Regions from separate parts of the Halomonas sp. 7T genome, predicted to be linked through region 3. Evidence: predicted binding sites of a transcription regulator. Region 3 holds the regulator's gene; each other region holds the start of a gene.
The links. Region 3 encodes sigma-54, which starts transcription at its own class of promoters, with help from an activator protein. Its sites were predicted from a motif close to TGGCACNNNNNTTGCTNT; they were not measured.
Positions count from the first base shown of each region.

Region 1 (9,745 bases), 1.8 Mb from region 3:
TATTTCGCAAACAGCTGTTCAGCGGCTAATGGGTCGTCGATAGATGCCCTGCTGGGTGCTGCCACAACAGCCGGTTTGGAATAATTGCTGGGCGCTTTGTACTCCCTATCTAAACAAGCGTTGAGCAAAGAAGAATGACAAACATGGCACGTGCCCTTAGCGTGTTGGATGTTTTGTCGGATAACATTTTTATCGATTGCTTTCTGTTTTACGCTTTAAGCCACGCTCATTCCGGAGGACACTATGTCAGCCAAGACTCTCGCGCTAATTGAAGAACATGATGTTAAGTGGGTAGACCTGCGTTTCACCGACACCCGCGGTAAAGAGCAGCACGTGACGGTTCCTGCTCGGGACGTGGACGAGGAGTTTTTTGAAAACGGCCAAATGTTTGATGGATCTTCCATCAACGGTTGGAAGGGCATCAACGAATCCGACATGATTCTGCGTCCGGAAGACGGTACAGCCTTCCTCGACCCCTTCACCGAAGACGCTACCCTGATCCTGCGTTGTGACATCATCGAGCCTGCGACGATGCAGGGTTATGATCGCGACCCGCGCTCTATCGCTAAGCGTGCAGAAGCCTACCTGCAGTCGACCGGCCTGGGCGATACCGCTTTCTTCGGCCCTGAGCCAGAGTTCTTCATTTTTGATGAAGTGCACTGGAAGTCTGATATCCAGGGCTCTATGTACAAAATCACCTCTGATGAGGGCGCTTGGGCCACTGATAACGTGGTTGAAGGCGGCAACTTGGGTCACCGCCCGCGCTTGAAAGGCGGCTACTTCCCGGTTCCCCCGGTGGATAGCTTCCATGACATTCGTGGCGCGATGTGTAACACCCTGGAAGCGATTGGCCAGACCGTCGAAGTTCACCACCACGAAGTGGCGAACGCCGGTCAGAACGAAATCGGCGTTAAGTTCAACACGCTGGTGAAGAAAGCTGACGAAGTGCAGGAAATGAAGTACGTGATCCACAACGTGGCGCACGCTTACGGCAAAACCGCTACCTTCATGCCGAAGCCGCTGGTGGGCGATAACGGTTCCGGTATGCATATCCACCAGTCCTTCTGGAAAGATGGTCAGAACCAGTTTGCTGGCGACGAGTATGCAGGCCTGTCTGAAATGGCACTGTTCTACATCGGCGGCATCATCAAGCACGCCCGTGCGCTGAACGCCTTCACCAACGCCTCAACTAACTCGTACAAGCGTCTGGTGCCAGGTTTTGAAGCGCCGGTTATGCTGGCCTACAGTGCCCGCAACCGTTCTGCTTCTATCCGTATTCCTTACACTGCTAGCCCGAAAGGCAAGCGTGTAGAGACTCGCTTCCCTGATCCGACCGCCAACCCCTACCTGGCGTTCGCAGCGATGCTGATGGCGGGTATCGACGGTATCAAGAACAAGATCCACCCTGGCGATGCGATGGATAAGAACCTGTACGACCTGCCGCCAGAAGAGGGCAAGTCAGTGCCGACCGTTGCAAACAGCCTGGATCAAGCGCTGGAAGCACTCGATGTTGACCGCGCGTTCCTAACCGAAGGTGGCGTGTTCACCGACGAAATGATCGACGCCTACATCGAGCTGAAGATGGAAGACGTTGAGCGTATCCGCATGACGACTCACCCCATTGAGTTCGACATGTACTACTCTTGCTAAGAACGATTCTTGCTAAGAACGATCTGTAAGGACGGTGCTAACATCACCCTCGCGGTGTGATTAGCCTGAAAACCCCGCTTCGGCGGGGTTTTTTTATGAGTGCAAACAACGTATGGGACGTTAATCAATGGCGATTGGACGACGTTTTTACGCAAAAGGTGTGTTATTCACAGGTGGTTTACTGGCGTTATGCCTGTGGGTAAGCGCTGTGCAGTCACAAACGGTTTACCGGGTGTTAGATGAGCAGGGTAGGGTCACGTTTACCGATAACCCGGAGCGCGGCGGCGAAGCGTTGACGCTCGCCCCGCTGCCTAGCGTTTCCACATCTCCCCGTACTGCTACCCCTCCTACCCCGCGTCGCCAGGCTAGCCCTGGGCAACCCTTTATGCCTTACGACCGCTTTACGATTAGCGCACCCCTTCGCGGGGCTGCTATTCGCGATGGCATGACCGCTGTTGAGCTGCATGTGTCGCCTCCGCTTCGGGAGGATCACCAGGTTCAGCTACTCGTGAACGGTGAGCTAAGCCAGACAGCGCTGCATAGCGATGCCTTTTGGCTAACGGGGCTGCCGCGCGGCCAACATCGGCTGCAGGCGGAGTTATTAGATAGCAGCGGTCGAGTGCAACATCGCACTGACCCAGTGAGTATTACCGTCGCTGATGAGTAGCGTTGCACTATAATGGTGCATTTGGCTGGTAAAGACGCCGCTTTAATGCGCTAGAACGTCTCGCCATGTTGGCAAACAGTGCCCTTATGCCGTGCAACTCGGCGCTTGCCGATAATTGGCGTGCTTTTTGCAGCGCTTCCTGCACGGCGGGCAGCGTGCCTTTTTAGTGGCATCATTTACGATGACTGAAGCGCCTGTTCAGCACACTGTGTCAGCTTACTGTCTCAGTTTATTACGTCAGCTTACTTATTCAGGGTATGCCATGTATCAACGTTTGCTAGAACATCTCACAACGGCAGTGCTGTTGCTGGATGGCGATTTGCGCGTTCGCTGGATGAATCCTGCTGCTGAAGCGTTGCTGGCGGTAAGCCTCAGCCGTGTACAGAACATCAGTTTGGATACTCTGCTAGGCAGTGGCGATAGCATTGATGACGTACTCGCCAAAGCCCGGGATGCGTTTCACCCCTTCACCCAACGTGAGGCGCGTATTACCCCGCTCAATAGTGAGCCGTTAACCGTTGACTATACGGTCACGCCGCTGTCAGAAAATGAGCTGCTGTTGGAGGTAGAGCCCCGCGACCGCCTAATGCAAATTTCCCGGGAAGAAGCGCTGACCACTCGGCAGGAAACCATCAAAATTTTAGCCCGTGGCCTGGCCCATGAGGTCAAAAATCCCTTGGGAGGGATTCGCGGTGCTGCACAGCTGCTGGAACGCGACCTAGACGACCCGGCGCTGCGCGAGTTCACGCATATCATTGTCGAAGAGGTGGATCGCCTGCGTGACTTGGTCGACTCTATGCTTGGCCCAAACCGTATTGTTAAACATGAACCGGTCAACATTCACAAAGTGCTGGAGCGGGTGCGGGCGCTGCTCATCGCTGAGCACCCACACGTCACGATAAGCCGTGACTATGACCCCAGCCTGCCCGACCTTTCCGGCGATGAGGCGCAGATGATTCAGGCGGTGCTGAACGTCGCCCGCAACGCGGTTCAGGCCATGAGCGATGCAGGCACCCCCACGCCAGAGCTCATCCTGCGAACCCGCGCCAAGCGCCAATTTACCCTAGGGGCCGAACGCCATCGGTTAGTGAGTGAGGTTGGCGTGATTGATAACGGCCCCGGTATTCCTGATGCACTACGCGAAACGCTTTTTTACCCCATGGTGTCCGGCCGCGCGGAAGGCAGCGGCTTAGGGCTCTCCATTGCCCAGTCCATTTTGCATCAACACCAAGGATTGATTGAGTGCGACTCACGCCCTGGCCACACCGAATTTCGTTTATTGATTCCATTAGTTATTAACTTTACCGGAGAAGCGTCATGACTGAGGCGACACGTACCGATGTTGCACGGGTGGTCATTGTCGACGATGACCGCGCCATTCGCTGGGTGCTTGAGCGCGCGCTGGCGCAGCCAGACCTGCAGGTAGAGTGTATTGAGCGAGCCGATACGGCGCTGGCTCGCTTGCTAGAAAGCCCCCCGGATGTGCTGGTGACCGATATTCGCATGCCGGGGATCGATGGGTTGGACCTGATGTCGCGGGTGCGTGATGCGCATCCGGATTTACCCGTTATTGTGATGACCGCCCACTCAGACTTGGATAGTGCGGTGGCGTCTTATCAGGGTGGGGCGTTTGAATATTTGCCTAAGCCGTTTGATGTCGACGAGGCGCTGGCACTGGTGCGCCGCGCGGTGGCCCATGCCCGAGAGCGTCAGCGCCCGGTCACGGTTCCAGAAGGCTTAAGCGCTGAAATCATCGGCGAAGCGCCCGCTATGCAGGAAGTGTTTCGCGCCATCGGCCGCCTATCGCATTCGCACATTACGGTGTTAATTAACGGGGAGTCGGGCACGGGCAAGGAGCGCGTTGCCCAGGCGTTGCACCAGCACAGCCCCCGGGCGGGTAAGCCGTTTATCGCGCTGAACATGGCGGCAATTCCGCGTGACTTAATTGAGTCTGAGCTGTTTGGCCATGAAAAAGGTGCTTTCACGGGTGCTGCCCAGCAGCGTCAGGGACGCTTTGAGCAGGCCAACGGCGGTACGCTGTTTTTGGATGAAATCGGTGACATGCCCGCTGAAACGCAAACACGGCTGCTGCGCGTGCTGGCCGATGGTGAGTTCTATCGCGTGGGGGGGCATACGCCGGTCAAAGTGGATGTGCGTATTATTGCCGCCACGCACCAAAACCTTGAATCGCTCGTTGACGATGGGCGCTTTCGGGAGGATTTGTTTCACCGCTTAAATGTTATCCGCGTTCACTTACCTTGCCTCGCGGAGCGTCGAGAAGATATCCCACGACTCACGCGCCACTTCTTAGCTGAGGCGGCAAAAGAGCTGTCAACGGATATCAAAGTGCTCACCGCAGAAGCGGAGGCTCATCTTACCCGGTTGCCTTGGCCGGGCAACGTGCGGCAGTTAGAAAATATTTGCCGCTGGTTAACGGTGATGGCCTCAGGGCGTGAGATTCTCATCGAAGATCTGCCGCCGGAGCTACGCACGTTAAACGCGACAGAAAACAGTATTCACGGCGACTGGCGCTCCGCCTTTCGGGAGTGGGCCGACCACGCCTTGGCGGAAGGGCATACCCATTTATTGGAAGAAGCCGTACCTGATTTTGAACGCATTTTAATAGAAACGGCGCTTAAACATACTGGGGGCCGAAAAGGGGAGGCGGCAGAGCTGCTGGGCTGGGGGCGTAATACGCTAACACGGAAACTTAAAACGTTATTGCCTGCATTGGCCGACGAGGGGTAAAGCACCCGGTTAAGTTAAACGTTTAAGCGTCTTCGCATGACATATATCACGCTGGTTACGTATAAGATGGTTTAACGTTAGCATAGCGATCTCAATAATAAATCGTATATACACGTTCTGTGTATACATCAGAGTGCTCACTGCTATGTCTTCGCGTTTAGAACGCCGCCGTCAAGTCAGTTCCACACAATTGGCCAACACCGCTTGGCTCTCAAATACTGTGAGTGCGCTGCGCGATACGCTGACGGCACGTCATCACAGCCGCGATTTTATCTATGCCTATGGTCATTATCTGCGCAGCCGGGTAATGGCCATGGGATTTATCTTTTTACTGCTCTCACCGTTATGGCTATTGATTGATGCGATGATGCTACCCGAGCCACTGCACCGCTATACCTTGGTGGGGCGTGTGGTGATGATGCTGGGGTTTGCGCTGGTAGTGTGGTGGGCGTGGCGCAGTGAAGAGCAGATACACCGGATACGGTTTAGTACCGGTACGCTGATTGCGTTACCCGCGCTGTTTTATGCATTGGTGCTAAGTTTGGTCCCACCCGGTGATAGCCAAGCGCTGATCGGCTATAGCTTTATACCCTTTCTTTTGGTCGCATCGCTGAGTATTTTTCCGTTTACGTTGGTAGAGTCACTTCTGGCGGGCGTGCTACTCCAAGGTTTATTAACATACTCTCAGCAAGTAGCAGGCACGTGGCTAACGCCGGTCGGCTTAGAGGAACAGTGGCTATTAGCGGCACTGCTAGTTGTTGCTCTGACGGCAAATCATTTTCAGCTCAGCCTGCTGCTCAGGCTTTATCGGCAAGCGACCCACGATGCACTCACGGGGCTGTTGAACCGCGGCGCGTTGGAGCGCCGCTTTGAAGAGCTTGAGCGCGAAGCTGCGCGCACGGACAAAGTGATCCCGTATGGGCTGCTCATGATGGATATCGATCACTTTAAGCAAGTGAACGATACCCACGGCCACTCAGTTGGTGACAAAGTGCTGCGTGAATTTGCTCGGGTAATCGCATTGCAAGTGCGCACAGGCGATATGGTGGCACGCTTTGGTGGGGAAGAGTTTGTGGTCGTGATGATGGGAGCAGATATCATCAACGCTGCGCGCATTGCTGAGCGTATTCGTCACGCCGTTGAAAGCGCCATGCTGTTTGACCACGATGGTTACCCAGTGCCCGTCACTACCAGTGTTGGAGTAGCCTGCCCCCAGGCGGGGGAGACCAGCGAAGACGTTCTCAAGCGCGCAGATGGATACCTTTATCGCGCCAAGGCCAAGGGGCGTAATTGCGTGGTCAGTAACAGCGAATAACCCATCCTACCTAGCGTTGATTGGCGAGGCGTCGGGTTATTTAGCGCTATCATTCAAGATAAAAACGGCATCAGCCAGGGTGGGGTCAGGCGGCTCGCAGCCATTAAGCTCCCAAGGGAGCAGGCTCAATGTGCGTTCTACGCCCATCCCTTGAAGCTGATGAGCTACGCCTTCGTTATACATAACATGGCCCAGGCCCATTAAGCCCACCGCTAAATACCCTTGCTGTGCTTCTTCGGCCAATCCATGTGCCATGGCAACGTCCCAGCTTAGTTGCGCATTCATAAAGCGCGTTAGCTGGTCAGCGTCGTCTGACGCCATGGGATGTTGATCAAATACCGCTTGTAGCCTCTGTTGGTAGGATGCGGGAGCATCTTGTGGGGCGGGAATATGGTGGCGCTGGTCAGCGGGAATGTTATCAAAACCCTCGGATGATAAGCGCTGGCGCAATGCCGGGGTAATGTTTAAAGCAATGAGCGGGATCTGCTGTAACCGCGCAAAGTGAAAAATAGGCAGATAAAGCGCAGGGTCAAAGCCCCACGTCTCTTGCCATTGCGTCTGCTCTAACAGCTCATCTTCACTCAGCGCGCCTGCTACCCAACTATCTAATACCGGCTGCGCATGGCGTGGCAGCATCTCCAGCCCGATAATCATCTCATTACGCAGCGCATAAAGCCCCGCCAGTGTACTTAGCTGCCAGCGGTGATGGTCAATGGCGTCATGCCGCTCGCCCAATAGCACGACCTGCTGTTGAGCAGCCTGCACAAGAAGCTCGCTAGTGGGCACCGCTTGGCGAGCTTGCCACCACTCCCCTGGGCTGGGGCAACTGGCATTCACGCTCAGCGGCATTAAGCTAAGCGCTGCTAGCGAGGCGGCTATCCATTGTGAACGCATAGGGGCGCCTACTTTTCAGTCGCTTTGAGCCGGTTGATCTCGGCCAGCAGGGCTTCGGCTTCTTCGGTTAAGGTGGCGTTAGCTCGCATGTCACCATTACGAGAGGCTTCCATAGCCGCCTGCAGCTTGCGTTCATACTCTTGCTGTAGCTTCTTTTTGGGGTCGCGCTTAAATAATCCGAACATGAGCACTCTCCTGATTGGCGTATACTATTTGTATAGGTTTGTGGGGTGTATGTCGAATATTTGTTGAGATACCGCCCAGAAGATTGCCTAGCGTGATCGGTTAAAGGCCGCGCATTGGTCTAAAAAGCGCTCAAAATCAGCAAGAATAGTGTCCAGATTGTCGTGTAAACGGTGGTCGTCATCGACCAAGCGTAACGATAGCCGCTGCAGGCGGGCGCGTTCAATCACCGGGTCGGGCGGAACCACATCATCTCGCCACCCATGAATAATATGCGTAACGGCTGCTTGAATAGTGGGCGATGTTTCGGGGTAGTCGGGTAAGCCCAGCGCAGGAGCCAGTAAAAAACAGCCAAGCACCGGCTGTTGCGCACTTACAGACGCGCTTAACCAGCCTCCAATACTTGAACCTGCCAAGACACAGCGTGCTGGTGTGTCGCGCCGGGATGACATGGTGGCCAGCAGGTGCTGTAAACGCTGTTTTGGTTCCGGCATTCCTCGGTAGTCCATCACCACCGGTTCACAATCCTCTAGCTGTTCAGCAATGCCGTTTAGCGCCTGGATCTTTAACGCGCCTGGGCCGCTTTCTAAACCGTGGGAGAGGTAGACGGTCATCATAATGGTTAGCGACTCGCTGAGCGTTGGAGGGCTTCGCCGCCCTGTTCAATATCTTGCCCAATGCCGCGAACTGTATTGCAGCCACTGATTACAAGCAGCATCGCCAGTACGAGCATGCCAAAGAAAAGTGTACGTTTCATAGCAAATTCCTTAAACAAAATGGCCCGTCACGGGCAATGAGGGTCAATGAGTAAAATAAGCTCAGTTGGCGTGTGATGCCATCGGTTTAGTAGGACACATCGCAGGTGTTTAACGAGATTTTTTGTCCCATGTGTCAGTTGTACACATGATAAAAGCGATCTTTGAATTGATCTGCTCAAAAGTATGGCATCCTTTTTGTTATTTAAGTTTTTGTTTTTTAGTGTCTTTATGTTTATTGGTAGGTGGTGGCCTACAGCTTGCAGGTACTAAATGTACCCTGAAGAAAAGCTGTCATCTCACGCCAACAGCGAAAGGATTATCGCTAACGGAGTAGCCTCTAGCGGCAAAACGTCAGTAAGGATGCAGAACGACTGGCTGTGACAGAAAACAGTGCGAGTAAGCTGACCGGCAAAACAGGAAGGCATGAGGCCCAGCAGTTGAAATGGACTTACGAGGACACTCAGCTTGCTCGTTACTACCAACGCATGGAGGCGCTGGTCATCAAGGCCATGGAGTGGCAGCGATGCAAAACGACCATCTCATTTAATTGAGGTGGTTTTTTTGCGTGTTTTAAATTTTTTAACATATTGATAATTAATGTTTTTTAGCAATGCCCGTGCGCAGCACTCGGCTTTTGTAAAGATGGTGCAGGGTTTTTGGTCTATTCTTGCGGGATGAGCAATTATCTGCGGTTACAAAACGTCAATGCAGCTGCCGCACATCTTCAGGGACAAGCGTTATGGCCATGGTACTGATGTTATGTATGTTTGTGCTGTTTCTAGTGTTCTCAGGGCTTGGGATTTACATGATGTTTAAAACATCATTCTTGGCGACTGTTGATGATCTGGAAGACATACCCCCTGATCGGTGACCCTGCCTTGCTATCACACCAACGCCCGCAACTGCGGGCGTTGGTGTTTCAATAGGCAGCATTTACCCAACATAATAGGGCTATTCAAACCTTTACCTGCTAAGCGTAAAAATCTCCCACCTATCGCTATGCTCAGCCCATCACATAAAGGCTTAAAAGCGCAAACCCATAGCCTATAGCAGCGCCTGCCACCACATCGCTGGTGTAGTGCAGCCCCAGGCCCACCCTTGATACGGCGATCAGCAGTGAAAGTGGCAGCACAATCGGCAGTAACCACGGGGTATGTGCGGCGACTAAAACGCAAAACATAACCGCATGCATGGTGTGGCCGCTGGGGAAGCTATAACGGTCGCGGGCAGGTTCGCCGCAGTGTACGCCATTGCGATAGGTGATGAAGGGCCGCTCGCGGCATAGACGCGTTTTAAGCAACCGGTAAGCCACAATCGCCAGACAAGCTGTCGCTGCGTATTGTACCAGCCGCCAACTATGCTGAGGCTGCAGCCACGGCTGGGCGGCAATCAGCGCGACCCACACCGGCCAGTCGCCTAATCGGCTAGCTATTTGCAGCAGAAGGCGCCATGGGCGGTAGAGGCTAAGCAGCGTAATACGCTGGCAAAACCGCCACTCCCAGAGGTCAAGACGGTCGAATACGGCAAGCG
Region 1 is NZ_CP087112.1:2,737,312-2,747,056, reverse strand. It holds gene glnA (glutamate--ammonia ligase) at 244-1,650, shown strand; gene LOS15_RS12810 (DUF4124 domain-containing protein) at 1,778-2,317, shown strand; gene glnL (nitrogen regulation protein NR(II)) at 2,580-3,638, shown strand; gene ntrC (nitrogen regulation protein NR(I)) at 3,635-5,065, shown strand; gene LOS15_RS12795 (GGDEF domain-containing protein) at 5,211-6,380, shown strand; gene LOS15_RS12790 (ChaN family lipoprotein) at 6,417-7,274, opposite strand; gene LOS15_RS12785 (DUF6435 family protein) at 7,283-7,459, opposite strand; gene LOS15_RS12780 (YqiA/YcfP family alpha/beta fold hydrolase) at 7,547-8,074, opposite strand; gene LOS15_RS12775 (entericidin A/B family lipoprotein) at 8,080-8,214, opposite strand; gene LOS15_RS12770 (phosphatase PAP2 family protein) at 9,219-9,745, opposite strand, start outside; gene LOS15_RS12765 (glycosyltransferase family 4 protein) at 9,721-9,745, opposite strand, start outside.
Region 1: the regulator sigma-54 is predicted to act here: its motif matches at 2,434-2,451, upstream of glnL (nitrogen regulation protein NR(II)).

Region 2 (9,745 bases), 960 kb from region 3:
GGCGGTATTGGTGGAGGTCACAGCGACAAACTCCTGGGGCGAGAGCTTGCCGGTGTTCACGCCTTCATCCCAGAGCACGGCGAGACGGTCTTCAACACCTGCGGTTCCGTTAGGAATCTTGGTGAAATCATCTTTACCGGCGGCTTTTTGCTCTTCGCAGAAGCAGCAGTGGTCGGTGGCGGTGGTTTGCAAGTTGCCAGATTGCAGGCCGTGCCAGAGCGCTTCTTGATGGCCTTTAGGGCGGAAGGGCGGGCTCATCACGTGAGCGGCGGCGGTTGCCCAGTCGGGGTGCTGATAAACGCTGTCGTCGATCACCAAGTGGCCCGCTAAGCATTCGCCAAACACCGGGTGGCCCTGTTGGCGGGCGTAGGCGATTTCATCTACGGCGTCTTTAGTAGAAACGTGCACCAAGTAGACCGGCGCGCCTAAGGTGCTGGCAATGCGAATGGCCCGGCTGGCGGCTTCGCCTTCCACTTGGGGCGGGCGAGAAAGCGGGTGGGCTTCCGGGCCGGTAATGCCCTGGGCCAATAACTTCTGCTGCATGTGGTAGACCAGCTCGCCATTTTCCGCGTGAACGGTGGGCACGGCCCCCAGTTCCAGGCAGCGCGAAAAGCTCTCCACCAGAATGTCATCGGTGGCCATAATCGCGCCTTTGTAGGCCATAAAGTGCTTAAAGCTGTTGACGCCGTGTTCGCGCACTAGCGTACCCATCTCCTCTTTAACGCTCTCGTCCCACCAGGTGATGGCTACGTGGAAAGCGAAATCGGTGGCCGCTTTTTCTGCCCAGCCTTGCCAGGTTTCAAACGCTTCCAGCAGCGACTGGCCGGGGCTTGGAATCACAAAATCAATAATAGTGGTGGTGCCGCCCGCCATCGCGGCGGCGGTGCCGGTGTAGAAATCCTCGCTGGCGACGGCGCCCATAAACGGCATCTGCATATGGGTGTGGGGGTCAATGCCGCCGGGCATGACCAGCTGGTCGCTGGCATCGACAATTTCGCAGCCTTCAGGGATGTCTAGGTCGGTGCCAATGGCGTGGATTTTGCCGTCAACACACAGCACATCGGCGCGGTAGGTATCAGCGTGGGTGACGACGGTGCCGCCTTTGATCAATAGGCTCATGGTTTGCTCCTGCGTAACGTTGACTGAGAGGGCTTATTCGCCGTCGGTGAGACGGGTGTAGGTCTCGGGGCGACGGTCGCGGAAGAACTGCCAGTTGTTGCGTACTTCCCGCACCATGTCTAAGTCGATCTCGTGCACCAGCAGCTCGTCTTCGGTTTCGCTGGCCTGGGCCTCGATTTTGCCGCGGGGGTTAACGATGTAGCTGGAGCCGTAGAAGTCGCCGATGTTCCAAGGCGCTTCAGTACCCACGCGGTTGATCGCGGCGATAAAGCAGCCGTTGGCGGCGGCGGAGGCGGGCTGTTCAAGCTCCCATAGGTATTGGGAAAGACCGGCCACGGTGGCGGAAGGGTTGAAAATCACTTCAGCACCGTTGAGTGCCAGCGCTCGCCAGCCCTCGGGGAAGTGACGGTCGTAGCAGATGTAGACGCCGATTTTGCCGTAGGCAGTATCAAACACAGGCCAGTTGGATTTGCCCGGCTTAAAGAAGAATTTTTCCCAAAAGCCCGCCACTTGAGGAATGTGGGTTTTATGGTATTTACCGAGGTAGCTGCCATCGGCATCAAACACCGCAGCGGTGTTGTAGTAAACGCCGGTCTCGGTCTCTTCATAGATGGGCACGATGATGACCATGCGGTGCTTGGCCGCCATCTTCTGCATCATTTGGCAGGTGGGGCCTTCCGGCACCCGCTCGGCGGCGGCGTACCACTTTGCATCTTGGCTAGGGCAGAAATAGGGTTGGTTAAACACTTCTTGAAAACAGAGCACCTGCACGCCTTGCTCGGCGGCCTGCTCAACCAATGGCAAATGCGCTTCGTTCATGGCGTCGCGAATGGCGGCAGGTTCTAAATCAGTGGTGGTTTTAAGGCCCATCTGAATTAAGCCAATCTTCATTTTTTGCATCTTACAGCCCTCTCTTCTCATACGCGCCAACCGCATGCGGTCGCATGTCGGTTCGTTTCCGGTCATGTGAGGAGTTGTGGATTAACTCCTCTCAAACGATGGCTGCGTGGCGTGCAGTGGTGCTCTCCTTTGCTTTTTGTAAAGCATAAGGTGGAAGCGATTGTTGTTGTTTTATAAAAGTTGTCATATTCGACAGCTTTTTGAACATAGACCTTTATGGTGTGCTATTTCAAGATTTTTTTGAAATTACCTTAACTCTTTGATTTGTTAAATATTTTATAATTTTTATGGCTTTTTTTACTAAATTGGTGACTGCCTGCACTGTAATGGTGTTTTTATTTTAATTATATAAAACAATGTATTGGTAAGTTTTTTGCATTTTTTTTGAGATTTTGAAGCATTGTTTTGGTGCGAATTTTTATCAAGGAACTACGCTAATTAGTGGTTTGTAAAACCATAAGGCGAATAATAACAATCACGCTAACAGTGTCTGTATGTCTGTCAGATAAGTCAGCTTCTTGATCAATAAGTTAATAGCTTAGTGGCTGGTTTAGGCACGCTTATTGCTGCACATATAGCGATACCGTGAATACAACGGGCAACAGCACTGCTGAGGAGAACACTATGACTGAGCGAACCTCCCAAATGGTGGATAGAGAGGGGCTAATTGAACTTGATGTCGCAAACGATGTTCGTGATAGCCCGCGCTTTAATGAGGATATTGCCCCCACAAAAGCGAGTGAGCGTACCTGGAGTAAATGGAACATTGGCGCGCTATGGGTAGGGATGTCGATCTGTGTACCGACCTATACGCTGGGGGGTGTACTCACCGCCTATTTTGGCTTAAGCGTAGGGGAGGCGCTATTTGCCATTCTCTTGGCCAATATCATCGTGCTGATTCCGCTCACCTTAAACGCCTTTCCTGGCACCAAATTTGGTATTCCCTTTCCCGTCGTCCTCCGCTCATCGTTTGGTATTTTAGGCTCTAACGTGCCGTGTCTCGTACGGGCATTGGTAGGCTGCGGCTGGTTTGGTATCCAAACCATGTTTGGTGGCTTAGCGATCCACCTGCTGCTCTCCGCATTGATTCCTGCCTGGGCGGCCTTGGGTGGCGTTGGTGAAGTCATCGGCTTTTTTGTCTTTGGGGCGATGAATCTGTATGTGGTAATTCGTGGCGCTGAGTCGATCAAATGGCTGGAAACGCTTGCCGCGCCGTTGCTGTTGGCCGTTGGTATTGGGCTTATGGTGTGGGCATGGCCGCATATGTCGATGACAGAGCTGCTGGCTCAGCCGCCATCGCGCCCTGAAGGCGCGTCGGTTTATGGTTACTTCTTTGCGGGCTTAACCGCCATGGTGGGCTTCTGGGCTACGTTGTCGCTGAATATTCCCGACTTCAGCCGGTTTGCGAAAAGCCAGAAAGATCAAATTGTTGGCCAGGTGATGGGCTTGCCGCTGACAATGTTCTTTTTTGCCTCTTTGGGTGTTGTGCTCACCGCAGCTTCCGAGACGCTAGTGGGTCAAACCGTTGCTGACCCCGTGCGCCTGATCGGCTATATCGACAGTCCCTTCTGGGTGGTGTTAGCCATGCTATTTATCATCATCGCCACCATTTCCACGAATACGGCCTCGAATATTGTGTCACCGACGAATGACTTTCAGAACATAGCGCCTAAATTTATTAATCAGACGCGCGGTGTGCTGATGACCGGGGCGGTTGGTGTGGTGCTTATGGGATATGACTTACTGCAAAAAGCGGGAATCATTGCGCAAGGCGTATCCTTAGAGCAGATGTACTCCAACTGGTTGCTGGGCTACTCCAGTCTGCTTGGGCCGATTGCGGGCATTATGGCGGTGGACTACTTTTTGATTAAAAAGCAGCGCTTGGATGTACCTAGTCTTTATATGGATAACCATGCGTACCCAGCGGTGAATATGGCAGGGTTTATCGCGTTTGGTGTGCCCGTCGCGCTAACGCTGCTGTCGCTGCTAACCGGCACCATGAATTGGTTTTATGACTACGGTTGGTTCACAGGTTCGGCATTAGGGGCCATTGTGTACTATGTAGCGAGCCAGGCATTGGCTAGCTCACCTCAGGTGGGGCCAGAGCCGCTCGGGAGTGAAGCAGTTAAGTAGTTGCTAGGTAATTGCTAAGCAGTGGCGATGCGGGTTAGCGCCCACTTATAAACATAACGCTCGGCCGCTGGTCGGGCGTTAGTGTTTTGACTCATAAAGAGTGTTCGCCAGGATGTTTGAGAAAGCTTAAAAAGGCATCGACCACCCGGTTGGGGCGGCGATCACAACGGGTGATTAACACAAAGGGGGTACGGTAATACTGAGTGGCTGCGCGGAGCGCGCGCATCTTCCCAGCGGCCACCCACTGGGCAGCAACGTGCTCTGGCAGAAAGCCAATAAAACGCCCGGTAAGAATCAAAAAAGCAGCCCCTTCACGGTCAGAGGCTGATGCCTGAGGAGTGAGCATCTCATGCGCTTTTCGCGCTGCGCTTGGGAGTGGGTAGCGCGGGGTAATCGCGGGGAGTGTTGCAAGCTGTGCATCGCTGATTGACGTGTCGGCCTGGTCAAAAAGGGGATGGCCAACCGCGCAGTAAAGATAGGAGGGCTCATCGTAAAGTAGGCGCGTTTCCAAACTGGTCGGTAGGTTGACCGCAGGGACGACGCCCACCTGTAAGTGGCCATCCATTACCCCCCGGATGACCGCATCGGAAGGCTCCATGTGAATATTGACCGAGACGCTGTGATGGGGGGCCGTCAGCTCAGCCAGTGCATGGGTAACGTGCATGTCGGGCAGCGTCACCAAGTTATCGGTAATGCCGATATTTAGCTCGCCTTTGATGCTATGATGCAGCGCATTGACGTCGCTTTTAAAGGTCTCCAGCGCCGTGAGCAGCGTCAGGCCTGCTTGATAAATTTCTTTGCCCTCTTCGGTTAAGCTAAAGCCACCGCGCCCGCGTTGGCAGAGTGAAAATCCTAAGCGCCCTTCCAAGTCGTTCATGTGCTGGCTAATTGCTGAACGGCTAATGCCTAACGCGGTTTCTGCGGCGGTGAAGCCCCCGCACTCGACGACCGTTTTAAAGATGCGTACCAAACGTATTTCGTAGTCGCTCATTTGACCTAGGGTGGGCATGTGGTGGTTCCATCCTTAAATGTCGGGGGCTACCAAACAAAAATAGTGCGCTAATAACGCGATGACGTTGTAAATCAATTTTATATCCAATCTAATTGTCGATAACACTGACACTATAACGCCATAGCATACGCCACCGTCTTGGTACGAAACATGGCGTTTGTTGACGTTAAAACATAAATATAAGGATTTAAGGGCACCATGCCGCAGAGCCGTTTGCCAACGCCACCCTCTTTGCTTTCCAAGACGTCTCCTGTATATCGCCGTCAGCGCTGGGGCAGCATCGTACTGTATAACGCTGCTATGGTGGGGTTGCTGGTGCTTTTTACGTGGGTATTAAGTGATCAATACCGTCAAGAGGTCAACGCTTCCCGGGATCGCAGTGCGACCCGTGCGGAGCTGGTCGGGGAGTGGGTAAGCACCACGTTTGCGCTAAGCGATCAGGTGTTAATGGATGTCTCTCAGTTGCTAGAGCCACCCATGATCCCCTTTTCTACTGAACACCGCCATTTTGAGTCGCTGCTTCAAAAGCGCCGCGATAGCCTGCCGATGGTCGAAGAGATAAGCATCATCGATGAGCATGGGCAGCTACTGGTTAGTTCTAGCCTGAGCCATCCTCCCGGCTTTGATACCCGAGGCACGGCATTTTTCCAGGCGTTTCAACAATCGCCGCGACTTGAACAACTGGTGACACCTCTCTTTTGGTCAGCTTTTTCACGCGACTACCACATTTTTCACGTTCGGCGTCTGCGGGGGTTAGAGGGACACTTCAGCGGATTAGCGGTGGTGCAAATTGCTCCCCGTGTTCTGGATAGCGCTCTGCAGCGCTTGAGTATGGGAGCGGGTGAGAGCATTGCCATCATTGACACACAGGGGCAATTAGTCGCGCGCCGTCCTGGATTAGACGACCAGACTGCGCTGGGGACGCCCATTGATCACGCGCGTATTACCCAGTTTTTAAACAGCGCTATGCCTAGCGAAAGCATGCGCATTGTCTCGCCGCTGGAAGGTGATGAACGCCTATTTTGGCTACACCGCGTTGAAGAGCTGCCGTTTGCCGTGGTGGTGGGTGAGAGCATGCAGCAGGTGCTGGCGGGCTGGTGGCAACGCTTCTGGATTCTCTGCGCCATTTGGGTCTTGATCGGGTTGTTGGGGGGCTGGGGGTTACGCCACTACCTCAACCGTTTAACGCTTGAAATGCAGCTTTACCAACGTATGCAGGAGCGCGAGCAGGCGCGCGCAGAAGCGCAGCAGCGAGAAGCGCGGCTACAGGCACTGGTGTCCTCCATCCAGGATATGATCTTTGTGTTTGATGGGCAGGGGTGCTTGAGCTACGTTCACGCGATTCATCAGCAGCGTTTGCTTAAGGATGCCCATGACATCATAGGCAAACACTACCGTGACGTACTGCCTGATGAAGTGGCGCAGGCTTTTTCCAGCGTCTTTTATCGTGTACGGCGCCATCGGCATGCCGAGGAGCTTGAGTATTCGCTGACGTTTGAGGCAGAAGTGAGATATTTCTCTGCTACCGTCAGCCCGTTGAGCGACGCCAGCGGTGACTTTGATGGCGTGCTGGCGCTGGTGCGGGATATTACCCAGGCGAAGCTGGATGATGCGCAGTTACGCATTGCCGCGACGGCCTTTCAAACCCACCTGGGGATGCTGATTACGGATACGCGAGGGCGTATTTTAAAAGTTAACCGAACCTTTACACGTATTACCGGTTATGAAGAGAGCGATGTGCTGGGGCAAAACCCGCGCATGTTTAGTTCGGGCCGTCACGATGCTGATTTTTACCGCACGCTGTGGGGCAATGTCGCTAAATCAGGCAGCTGGGAAGGGGAAGTGTGGAATCGGCGCAAAAATGGCGAAGTCTTCCCTGAGTGGCTAACTATCAGCGCCGTCAAAGATAGCGACGGTGTGCTCACCCATTATGTTGCGACGTTAAGTGATATCACCGAGCGTAAAGCAGCGGAAAAAGAGATTCATCAGCTGGCGTTTTACGATCCGCTGACCGGGCTGGCGAATCGTCGTCTGTTCATGGATCGTTTGGAAGCCACCATGAGATCCCGCGCGCAGAATTCTCATCATGGCGCGCTGCTGTTTATTGATTTAGATAACTTTAAGCAGGTCAACGACACCTTGGGGCACTATGCCGGCGACCAGCTGCTGCAACAGATGGCGAGTCAGCTCCAAGCGGTGCTGCGAGAAACCGACACCCTGGCCCGCCTGGGAGGCGATGAATTCGCAGTGGTGATTGATACGCTTAATGAAGATGCTGAGCAGACGGCGCTGTTGGCGGAAGCGATTGCCCAAAAGTTACTGGTCGCGATTCGTCGCCCTGTGCTGCTGCGTGATGAAACCGTGATAGTGACCGGAAGCATTGGTATTACCGTGTTGGACGGCAGCGTACCAAGCGTGGATGATTATCTTCAGCAGGCGGATATGGCGCTGTTCCAAGCGAAAGAGGCAGGGCGCGATACGCTGAGTTTCTTTGACCCCGCCATGCAGTCAGAGCTTGTGCAACGTGCCCGGATTGAGGCGGACCTTCGGCATGCATTGCCTGACCAGCAGTGGCAGCTGCACTATCAGCCCCAGGTTGACCGCCTGGGTGTGGCAACCGGCGTCGAGGCGCTGCTGCGTTGGCAGCACCCTGAGCGTGGCATGGTATCGCCCGGGGTGTTTATTTCACTGTTGGAGAGCACGCGTTTAATTAACGACGTAGGCGATTGGGTGCTGGAAGAGGCGTGCCGCCAGCTAGCTGAATGGGCGAAACAGCCGCAATACGCGCACTTGGAAATGGCGGTGAATGTGAGTCCGCTACAATTCCGTGAGCCTGACTTTCTCGCCCGCACTCAAGCGATTTTGCTGCGCACCGGCGCGCCGCTGTCAAAGCTCAAACTTGAAGTCACGGAAAGCCTATTTGTGGAAGCGCGCGATGATGCTCGTGCTAAAATGGAAGCGTTAAGAGCGCTCGGCGTGCGCTTTTCCCTGGATGATTTTGGCACCGGCTACTCATCGTTGGCGTACCTCGCACAGCTGCCGCTAGATCAGCTGAAAATTGACCAGAGCTTTGTGCGCGAAATTCTCCAAAGCCCTGCCAATGCCGCAATTGTAGAGAGTACCATTGCGCTGGCCAAAAGCCTGGGGCTAGAGGTGATTGCCGAGGGCGTTGAGACCCCTGAACAGCAGCGTTGGCTGGCTGAACACGGCTGCTACTGTTATCAGGGGTATCTATTTGCTAAGCCAATGGCGCTGGTAGCACTAGGCCACTGGATGAGTCAGCAGGGGCGGTAGCGAAACGCTGGCGGCCTGTTCATCGGGGATAATCACTTCTAGGCGTGAGTCCTGCCGCCAGGCACTGTTTTCGGCACTTAGCGTGCCGTCGGCACGGTTGAGGCGTTTCCAGCCGTTGTCAGTATGAAACACCCCTTTTACCCGAGCCGCCGCCGGCAGTTCTCCCAGCCAAGCCGCTAAGCGGTCAAGGTCGAAGCGCTCACTTGGGTGCCAGCGCACACCTGTGCTGGTATAGCCAAGGGCGCTGGCAGTTTGCTGTTGAGGTTGGTCGGGTAGCGGCGGAAAATCGAAAAAAGCGCCCTCTAGGCTGGGGCTTGCTGCCAGCGCTTGGTGTTCGGCAGGCATTGCGGGCTGCCCTTCTTGCTGCGCTTGGCCGCTCTCTAGCAGCAGTGCCACGGGCAGTGTTCCTTGCTTAAGAGTATGCGTCCACTTTCGGGGTGGCCATAGCTCGCCGATAAACTGCTCTGCTTGCTGATGCTGTGCGGTGCTTGCCTGATCGCCCATGGTGATGGCAATGGCGTCGGCCATATTGAGCTGGTCTAGAAACGTTTCGTGCTCGCGTACGCGGGCTTCATCCAGACGCCTAGGGTCTAGCGTGGCGATAATATCCTGCACGACCACCACGCCTTCAAACGCCTCACCGCGCAGTAAGTCCAGCAGCCCGGCGGGGTGGCCAAGCCCTGATGGCTCGATAATGACCCGGTCGGGTTTGCTGCGCGCGAGCAAGTTAACGAGCGCTGCTTGCAGTATAAACGCCAGTTGGCAGCATAGGCAGCCGCCGGGCAAGCCTTTTACGACCACATCATCGCGCTGGTCGAACATGGCTTGGTCGATGCCTATTTGACCGAATTCGTTGACCAAAATCGCCCATTTTTCATCCACAGGCTTTTGCTCAATCAGGCTGTGGATAAGCGTGGTTTTACCGCTGCCTAAAAAGCCGGTGACGATGTGAACGGGAACGCGTGAAGCGGTTGCCAACGGTTAGCCTCCGGTCATATTCATAAAGCGCACCACCTGAACATCGCCATCGGTAGTGAAGTGGTGGCGTTCAGGCTTTAGCGGCAGCGCATTGATAATGGCGGTTTTCAGGGCATGCATGTCGCCTGGGTAGCGGCGCAGAACGGCGCGCAGGTCCACCGAGTGCTCGTTGCCTAAACAGAGCAGCAGACGCCCCTCCACCGTCACGCGAACGCGGTTGCAGGTGTCGCAAAAGTTGTGGCTGTGGGGTGAGATAAACCCTACCCGGCTATCGCTATCGGCCATCTTAAAATAGCGCGATGGGCCAGG
Region 2 is NZ_CP087112.1:3,545,922-3,555,666, forward strand. It holds gene hydA (dihydropyrimidinase) at 1-1,119, opposite strand, end outside; gene LOS15_RS16555 (nitrilase-related carbon-nitrogen hydrolase) at 1,153-2,019, opposite strand; gene LOS15_RS16560 (NCS1 family nucleobase:cation symporter-1) at 2,644-4,152, shown strand; gene LOS15_RS16565 (LysR family transcriptional regulator) at 4,244-5,161, opposite strand; gene LOS15_RS16570 (EAL domain-containing protein) at 5,465-8,458, shown strand; gene LOS15_RS16575 (CobW family GTP-binding protein) at 8,426-9,436, opposite strand; gene moaA (GTP 3',8-cyclase MoaA) at 9,440-9,745, opposite strand, start outside.
Region 2: the regulator sigma-54 is predicted to act here: its motif matches at 2,572-2,589, upstream of LOS15_RS16560 (NCS1 family nucleobase:cation symporter-1).

Region 3 (9,745 bases):
GCACCAGCAACATCCATTACTCTTACTGGCAATATCAACTTGGCGCAGCGTGAACTCGATCAGCGTTTAGGCGTCACACTGCCAGTTAGCCAAAGTTTGCCCATCGCGGCCATTGCGGTTGGCGCCCCCATAGTGGGCGGAGCCTTATTTCTTGCAGACCAACTGTTTGGCGACGCGCTGGATCGAGCAACCACTATTCACTATCGCGTGCGAGGTCCCTGGACATCGCCGCAGGTTACCTTAGAAGGCCCTCAATGACCGCACTAAAAAGCGATTTAGATACCGCTGTTTCCATTCTGCTAACGCCGAGTGGTCTTGACTTGGAGGCGCTAGACACAGGACTTGGCTATGCCATGGGAGCCGGCATTGACTACGCCGATCTCTATTTTCAGCGCACCTGGCAAGAAGGTTGGGTACTGGAAGATGGCGAAGTTAAAGAAGCCAGCTACAACATTGATGGCGGAGTGGGGGTTCGCTCGCTAGCCGGTGAAAAAACGGGCTTTGCTTACTCAAACCAGATCACCGCTGATGCACTGGTGGATACTGGCCGCACGGCGGCAGGTATTGTACGGAGTGGTAAACAGCTGTCTGGGCAGGCGGTCAAGGCGGTGTCTGTCGCGCCTTTTTACGCCAGGCTTGATCCGTTGGCTGGCCTCACGGCAGAAGATAAAGTCGCGCTACTGAAGGAGGCTGACCGCGTGGCGCGTGCGGCTGATCCCTGTATCAGCCAAGTGAGCGCTTCACTTTCCGGTACCTACGAGGTCGTGCTGGTGCGCGCAAGCGATGGCACCTTGGCGGCAGATATCCGTCCGCTGGTGCGCTTTAATGTCAGCGTTATTGCGTTTAAAAATGGCCGTCGTGAACGCGGAAGTGCGGGGGGCGGAGGACGCTACTCCATGTCACGGCTACGCGATGAAGGCGTTGCTGAGCGCTATGCTAAAGAGGCGGTGCGCCAAGCGCTAGTCAACTTAGAGGCAATCGATGCACCGGCAGGACACATGCCTGTCGTGCTGGGCGCAGGTTGGCCAGGTATTCTACTGCATGAGGCGGTGGGCCACGGTTTAGAAGGCGATTTTAACCGCAAAGGTAGCTCTGCATTTGCTGGGCGCATGGGACAGCGAGTCGCTGCCAAAGGCGTGACAATTGTCGATGACGCTACGCTATCAGATGGCCGTGGGTCGCTTAGCGTCGATGATGAAGGAACGCCAGGACAAAATACACCGCTCATCGAAGATGGGATTTTAACCGGCTATATGCAAGATAAACTCAACGCGCGTTTAATGAAGATGGCGCCCACGGGTAACGCACGACGCGAGTCGTTTGCGCATCTGCCTATGCCAAGGATGACCAATACCGTGATGTTAGCAGGGCAGGATGAACCCGATGACATTATTAAAAGCGTTAAGCGTGGCATCTACGCGGTAAGTTTCGGTGGCGGGCAGGTCGATATTACGTCGGGTAAATTTGTGTTCTCAGCGAGTGAAGCCTATCTCATTGAAGACGGTAAAATCACCGCACCCGTTAAAGGGGCGACGCTCATCGGTAATGGGCCAGAGGCCATGGGGCGGGTCTCCATGATTGGCCACGATGCGGAGATGGACCCCGGTATTGGGGTATGTGGCAAAGAGGGGCAGGGTGTGCCGGTTGGCGTCGGTCAGCCCACTTTGAAATTAGATGAGCTGACCGTTGGCGGAACCCAGTCGTCTTAACCCGAACTTAGAGAGCCAAGGTTTCGCGTAGGTGCTTGAATAGCTTGCGCGAACTGGTTGGCGGCTTGCCTTGCTCGCGCTCTTTTCGTGCATTACGCACTAGCTGGCGCAATGTCTGGCGGTCGCCAGTAGGGTGCTCGGCAAGAAACAGGTCAACGCCGTCATCGCCTTCGTCGATTAAGCGGTCGCGCCATTTCTCAAGGCGATGAAAGGCATGGTCGCGCTGCTCTTTCTCTTGTTCAATGCCGTCAAATACCCCTTGAATAGCGACGAGGTCCTCTTTGCGAATAAGTTTGCCCACGTACTGCATGTGGCGTCGGCGCCCTTCATGGGAGCGAATGCGCGAGGTTTCCTCGATAGCCCGTAGCATGTCATCCGAGAGCGGAAAGCGCGCCAGTTCTGCGGGCTTCATGGCAATGAGTGTTTCACCAAGTGCCTGAAGTGCATGCATTTCTCGCTTTAGCTGAGATTTACTTGGGCGCTCTTCCTGTTCGTCACTATCGAAGGGTTCGGGGCGTTGCTTAGGCATACTAGAACTCACTGATCAGATTCGTTTGCAGCATTATATCAGCTGCGACAACAACATTGATTCGCCAATGTGATTCTGGCGAAAAGGAGGCCACAATATGGCACAGGCATTTGATGCAACCTCACAGCAGGCGCTGTTAACCACCCGCGCAGAAGAAGCGCTGGCGTTGGCCAAGCAACTCGGTGCCGATGCAGCCGAAGTCGGCGCCAGTGTCGATCAAGGCGTGGGCATCAGCGTGCGCCTAGGTGAAGTGGAAACCGTTGAACTTTCACGAGATCAGGGGATTGCCGTTACCCTGTATGTGGGCCAGCGCAAAGGCAGCGCCTCTTCGTCTGATGCAAGCAGTGCCTCTATCAAAGCGACGGTGGAAAAGGCCCTGGCGATTGCCCGATATACAGGGGAAGACCCCGCTGCTGGTTTGGCAGATGCTGGCCTAATGGCGACCCATCTACCCGATTTAAAAGTGCATTATCCCTGGGCGCTAACCACCGATGAGGCAATTGAAATAGCCCTGGCGTGCGAACACGCTGGCCGGAATGTGGCGGGTATTCATCAATCTGAAGGTGCGTCGTTCTCTAGCGGCGAAGGCGTGCGCGTATACGCCAATAGCCATGGTTTTTTGGGAACCCAAAAAGGCAGCAGCCACTCGCTCTCCTGCATGTTAATCGCCCAAGATGAAAATGGCATGCAGCGAGACTATGACTATACTTCGGCACGCAACCCGAACGAGCTTCGTGACCCTGAGAGTGTCGGCCGCGAAGCAGCTGCTCGCACACTTCGGCGCTTAGGCGCGAAACGTCCGCCAACAGGCACGTTCCCTGTGCTATTTGACCCAACGCTTGCTAGTGGATTGATTGGCCACTTGATGGGCGCATTAGCGGGTGGGTCGCTCTATCGTCAGGCGTCATTTCTATGCGATCGGTTAGGGACACCGTTGTTCCCAAGCTGGTTTAATTTAGAAGAGAAGCCAATGGAGGTGGGCGCTACCGCAAGTTCACCCTTTGATGGAGAGGGCGTTCAGACTAGAGATAATCGCTTTATTGACCAGGGAAATATCGCAAGCTATATGCTCTCGTCTTACAGTGCCCGCCGTTTAGGCATGCAGACTACCGCTAATGCTGGCGGTGCACGTAATATTCGGCTGAAGACCCCAGCCACTAGCCGGGAGGCACTGCTAAAGGAGATGGGGCGTGGGATTTGGGTGACCGAGTTGATGGGCCAGGGTGTTAATGGCGTTACCGGTGACTATTCAAGAGGGGCCGCAGGTTTTTGGATTGAAAATGGGGAGGTGCAGTACCCCATCGAAGAGTTCACTATTGCCGGAAATCTTAACAGCATGTTTGCGGGCTTGGTTGGCGTTGCTGATGATACAGATACCCGAGGCAGCATTCACACCGGCAGCTGGCTAATTGACGCCATGACCATCGCTGGCAGCTAGCGTCAGCAGTTAGCCGCTACTGATCCTCATCAAAGCGCGCATCGAACAGGCGTTGGATAGCCTCCAACGCCTGTTCAGCGTCCTCGCCCTCGGCAATGATCTTTAACTCGGTACCACAAGGGGCTGCTAGCATTAGCAGCGACATGATATTGGCCGCATCTGCCATCTGTTGCTGCTTATAAACGTAAATGCTGGCGGAATACTGCTGCCCACACTGGACTAGCTTAGTCGCCGCTCGCGCGTGTAAGCCGCGCTGATTGGTAAGGGTTAACGTTCGTTCTGGCACCCTGGTTCCTTTTTGCCGAGTGGTGTCGTCTTTGTTGGTGACGTACGCTTTAGACGTTATGGTTGATCATGTTTGATCAATTCTGAAGAGAGTTGCTTCGCTGGTTGCTCGCTAAGCGTGTATTGAAGTCCCAGTTCTCTGTGCCTTAGCTGCACTTCCCCTATGTTTTTTACGAGCCTTTGTGCAAGTTCTTCCACCATATAAACAGAGCGGTGTTGGCCGCCGGTGCAGCCAATGGCGACGGTCATATAGCTTCTCTGACTATTTTGGTAGGCAGGTAGCCACTTCTCTAGCCAGCTATAAATATCGCTACTCATTGCATCGACGATAGGATAGCTGTTGAGAAATGCCACAATCTTTGCATCTCGGCCGGTATATTGTCGTAATGTCGGGTCCCAATAAGGGTTAGGTAAACAGCGAACATCAAAAACAATATCGGCATCTAGGGGGACACCACGCTTATAGCCAAAGGACTCAAACGTAAGGGTGAGGCTATCACTATGCTGATGGGCAACTTGGTCAGTAATGCGGCGGCGTAAATCGTGCACTGACAAGCGAGAAGTGTCGATCATCAGATCAGCAAGGTCACGGATCTCTAACAGCGTTTCTTCTTCTTTATTGATCGCTTCCTCTAGCGTCATATCGCTATCACGAGTTAACGGATGGCGGCGCCGAGTGGCGGAGTAGCGTTCTAGTAAAACTCTGGCATCAGTCGTCAGGTAAATGACCTGGAAGCGAATATCCCGCTGCTTGAGCTCTTCAAGCAAAGATGGCAGTTGCTCAAGGGCAGTGGGCAAGTTACGGGCATCGATACTCACCGCTAAATGTGTACGCCCACCCTGAGCGCGCAGCTCGTCAACGAGAGAGCCAAGCAGCATGGCGGGTAAGTTGTCGATGGCGTAATAGCCTAGATCTTCTAGCGCTTGTAAGGCGATAGATTTACCGGATCCGGAACGGCCGCTAATGATCACCAGTTGCATAGATTTTCTCTTGGGCTGCCAAAAATAAGTGGGGCTTCAACAAAAAAGTCAGCAGCTAGCGTCGAAGTAGATGCTTAATGCGCGGTTTTTTCACGAATTTTAGAGGTGATAAGCTCAAGAAGCTCACGCTGGCTTTCGCTTTTGCGCAATTGCTGGCGCGTATCGGCCTCATTCATGATGGTGGCAACTTGCCCAAGCAACGCTAGGTGAGTGTCGTCGGCCTCTTCTGGTACTAATAAAACGAAGACCAAATCGACTGGATCTCCGTCGATAGCATCAAAATCGACCGGTTCAGCAAGTTTTAAAAAGCCAGCGATAGGCGCGGTGCAGTGCGGGCTTCGCGCATGGGGGATGGCAACACCGTTGCCTATCCCCGTGCTTCCCAGGCGCTCGCGACCGATTAAACGGCTAAAAACTTCCTGGCTATCAAGGCTAGGGGTATTTTGAGCAATAAAGGTGCTGAAAAATTCCAGCACCCTTTTTTTGCTGCCCCCGGGCACGTCGTAAAGAATGCGCTCCGGGGGAAGTATGGTTTCCAACGTCATTGAATTAACGCACGCCAGCGCCTTGGGCGCGAGCTTGTGCTTTTTCCTTGTGTTTAACGAGTTGACGGTCGATTTTGTCTGCTAAAGCGTCAATAGCAGCATACATATCATTGTCTAGCGCCTCGGCATGCAGGTCAGCCCCTGCTGCATGCAGCGTGCAGGCAGCTTGTTGGCGCTCTTTTTCAACAGATAAGGTCACTTGTACTGTCGTAATGTTGTCGTAATGTCGCTCAACGCGCGCTAGTTTTTCGTTGACGTAGTCACGCAAGGCGTCAGTCAGTTCTACATGATGACCAGTGATGTTTACTTGCATTGACGTGCTCCTTATCCATGGGACTGTACTTCGATTGTAACCCTTTTTGCGCTATTGCAAAGCCCTATAGCGGTGTTTCCTTGTTCGCTAACGTAAACGGCGCCGTTCACTGGAGGAGGGAATGCCCATTGACTCTCGATATTTAGCGACTGTGCGCCGCGCAACACTGATACCACCTGTTTCCAAAAGCGCTACCAAACGGCTGTCGGAGAGCGGCTTGCCGGGCGGCTCCTCTTGAACCAACTTCTTAATCCGTGCGCGGATGGCGGTGCTGGAGTGGCTATCGCCACCTTCCTGGCCGCTCACCTGGCTGGAGAAGAAATATTTAAGTTCAAATACGCCGCGAGGCGTATGAATATACTTTTGGGTGGTCACCCTGGAAATCGTGGATTCATGCATTTCCACGGCCTCGGCGATATCCGCTAGGATTAACGGCTTCATTGCCTCTTCGCCATGCTCTAAAAAGCCAATCTGGCGCGTGATAATTTCACGGCCCACCCGCAGCAGCGTGTCATTACGGCTGGAAAGGCTTTTAATCAGCCAGCGGGCTTCCTGCAGGTGCTCTTTAAGAAACTGGTTGTCTTGGCTTTTATCTGCACGCTTGATGAGGCTGGCGTAGTCTGGCTGAATGCGCAGCTTTGGCAATGCTTCCGGATTAAGTTCTAAGTGCCACCCTTCGTTGTCATGCCGTACGACTAAGTCTGGGGTTATGTAGCTATCGTCGCTATCGCCATAGGCACTGCCGGGACGCGGGTCAAGGCTACGAATAAGGCGAATAACGTCATCAAGCTGTTCATTGTCTAGACTCAACCGCCGCTTAAGCAGTCGTAGATCGTCTTTGCCTAACGCTTCAAGAAACTGGCGCACCAACCGTTTAGCGGGCACTAGAAACGGGGTTTCCTCTGGGAGTGTGGCGAGTTGAAGCATGAGGCACTCGCGTAAATCCCGTGCAAAAACTCCCGTGGGTTCGAATTGCTGCAAGCGCAACAGGGTATTTTCGACTTCACGCTGGCTTAGGCTATCGAGGCCCTGCGCTTTCAAGCCCTCACGGATATCGTTAAGCGGCTGGGTGAGGTAGCCGTTGGCATCTAGAGCGTCGATTAAGCTTTCGGCAATGGCGTGCTCTCGAGGCGAGAAGTCGGTCATAGCCAACTGCCAAAGGAGGTGGCCATGAAGGCTTTGGCCCGCTGCTTGACGCTCAAAGTCAGGCCCTTCGCTGGCACCGCCTACGCTGCCCATATCTTGGTAGGTATCTGACCAGTCACTATCAACAGACAGTTCGTTGGGGATGCTTTCGGCCCATTCTGTTTCTGGTGTTTCGGTGACTGCCTGCTCGCCAAATTCATCCTCTTGTTCCAACATGGGATTAGCATCGAGCGCTTGCTGAATTTCTTGCCGCAGATCGAGTGTGGAGAGCTGAAGCAGCGCAATTGCCTGCTGCAGCTGAGGTGTCATGGTGAGCTGTGTGCCGATACGCAGTTGAAGAGAAGCTTTCATGACCATCTGAGAACCACTCGTTAATCAGAAAGCTCCACCCTAGTGCGAGTTATCCTCTGGCGCAAGTGCAATAAGCATGCCATGAAAAGTAATTAGTCGGTAGACGCTTGTTTATAGGCGGAAATCAGCCCCAAGGTAAACATCGCGTACCTTCTGATTGTCGAGAATGGATTGCGGGTCGCCGCTGGCAATGATTTGGCCATCGCCGACGATATAGGCAATATCGCAGATATCAAGCGTATCCCGAACGTTATGGTCGGTGATGAGTACACCGATATGGCGCTGTTTGAGCGCACGTATAATCGTTTTGATATCACCAACGGAAATAGGGTCTACCCCTGCGAACGGCTCATCTAGCAGAATAAATGCAGGCTCTGTGGCCAGTGATCGGGCAATTTCAACGCGCCGACGTTCGCCACCGGATAGGCTCATGCCTAAATTGTCGCGGATATGAGTAATATGAAAATCCTCAAGCAACGACTCTAGGCGCTGTTCTCGCGTATCGCGATCGAGCTCCTTTCGAGTTTCAAGGATCGCCATGATGTTATCGGCAACGGAAAGCTTACGAAAAATAGAGGCTTCCTGGGGTAAATAGCCAATGCCTGCAATGGCCCTTTCATGCATGGGCGCACGAGTGAGGTCTAAATCATCGATACCCACGTTGCCAGCATCGGACTTTACCAGACCGACGATCATGTAAAACGACGTGGTTTTACCCGCACCGTTTGGGCCTAGCAGTCCTACAACGCTGCCTTGGGTAATTTCTAAGTTAATATCCTTAACTACGCGGCGGCGCTTGTAGCTTTTCGCCAAATGATGCGCGTAGAGCGTTTTTACCGGAGCAGCGTCGCTGGTTGCCATGGAGCTGGGGGTTGTCACAAATGAACTCCCTATTGCGAGGGCTGTAGGGTCATGCGTATGCGCTGAGACTCGCTTCCATCAACATCAGAGCGCGCCTGAACGACTTCTCGGTCGATGAAGTACTCTAGGCGTCCCCCTTGGAAACGGTCGCCTCGCTGAGTGAGCTCTGCTTGATCGATGAGCTCAACCCGGCGTTCAGCGACATGATAGATAATGCGGCGTGCCCAGCCTTCCATGGGTGTCTCTTCATCTTCAAGCTGATTACGCAGGTAAGCGCGCTCGCCTGTCGCGGTAGCTCGAGCGAGCTCGCCAGCATCATTACGCTGAATCTCGACGCGTTCTCCGCGAAGCTGCATTTCGCCCTGGCGGATGTTGACATTGCCGCTATAGACCGCCGTACCTGCGCGCTGGTCAAGATCTAAACGGTCAGCTTCAACTTCAACAGGGGCTTGTGTTGTTTGGGCAGCCGCCGAGAGCGGCACCGCTAAGGCTAAAAGCGCGATGCGGATTAAAGCGTTCATAGCGACTCCTAAGGCGCTTGAGTGGCGGGCGGATGGGTGCCCCGCACATTATCAGTTAATCGAACCTGGCTCGTGTCAAGCCACATATCCATACGTAAGGCACTGATTTGCTGCGGTGGCTGCTGAAGCAGTACCGGTGCCTCGCTCCATGCATGGCGAGTCATGCCGTTATAGTGTAATGACTCTGTATCCAGCTGCCAGCCTTCATCGGGTGCCAGCAGCCTTGCCGAACCCGTTAACGTGAGTGCGTGTGTGTCCGTATTGAGCGTGCCAGCGTTGGCGGTGGCTAGCCATTCCCTCTGTTCACTATCAAATATTGTCGCTCTGGGCGAGGTGGCTTGCGTTATGGCTTGCTGGGGCGTGTGAACTAGATAGGGCGTTATCAGCGATTGTTGAATCGCCCCGGTTTCGCCAAATAGGGTGATTTCAGCGTTTTCTAGCACATGCCCCGGCTCTTCGGCTTGAGCCTCAGGGTCTGGTGTGATGTCTTGTGGGCCGCGGGGGTCTATCCACACCAGCAGGGTACCCAGAGCTACCACCATCCCGGTCAGCCAGACGCGCTTTTTAACCCGTAGCGCCATTACGAATGCCTGTGCAAATAGGTGTCCATCACGGCATCCCAGTGGCCTTGGGACATCAGCAGCGTATCGCAGATCTCACGCACTGCGCCGTGTCCACCTAAGCGGTCGGTAATCCAATCCGCGTGGGTGTGCATGTAGTCAGGCGCATTGGGAACGGTAATGCCCACCCCAGAGCGCTTAATAGGTGCTAAATCTGGCAGATCGTCGCCGCAGTAGGCAACTTGCTCTAACGTGATATCCAGGCGCTGGCAGAGTGCTTTCAGCGTGACAAGTTTGTCTTCGCACCCTTGGTAGACATGCGTGATACCTAGCGACGCCGCGCGCTGGCTGACCATGGAAGAGTCTCGGCCGGTAATCAGCGCTACATGAATGCCTACGCGTTTTAATAGCTTTAGGCCGTGGCCGTCCTGGGTGTGAAACGCTTTAATTTCAATGCCGTCCGCTTGGAAGTAAAGGCGTCCATCCGTCAATATGCCATCGACATC
Region 3 is NZ_CP087112.1:875,404-885,148, forward strand. It holds gene LOS15_RS03950 (YhdP family protein) at 1-258, shown strand, start outside; gene tldD (metalloprotease TldD) at 255-1,709, shown strand; gene yjgA (ribosome biogenesis factor YjgA) at 1,717-2,238, opposite strand; gene pmbA (metalloprotease PmbA) at 2,336-3,676, shown strand; gene LOS15_RS03970 (HPr family phosphocarrier protein) at 3,693-3,962, opposite strand; gene rapZ (RNase adapter RapZ) at 4,019-4,942, opposite strand; gene ptsN (PTS IIA-like nitrogen regulatory protein PtsN) at 5,017-5,487, opposite strand; gene hpf (ribosome hibernation-promoting factor, HPF/YfiA family) at 5,492-5,800, opposite strand; gene LOS15_RS03990 (RNA polymerase factor sigma-54) at 5,888-7,303, opposite strand; gene lptB (LPS export ABC transporter ATP-binding protein) at 7,409-8,158, opposite strand; gene lptA (lipopolysaccharide transport periplasmic protein LptA) at 8,188-8,679, opposite strand; gene lptC (LPS export ABC transporter periplasmic protein LptC) at 8,688-9,260, opposite strand; gene LOS15_RS04010 (KdsC family phosphatase) at 9,260-9,745, opposite strand, start outside.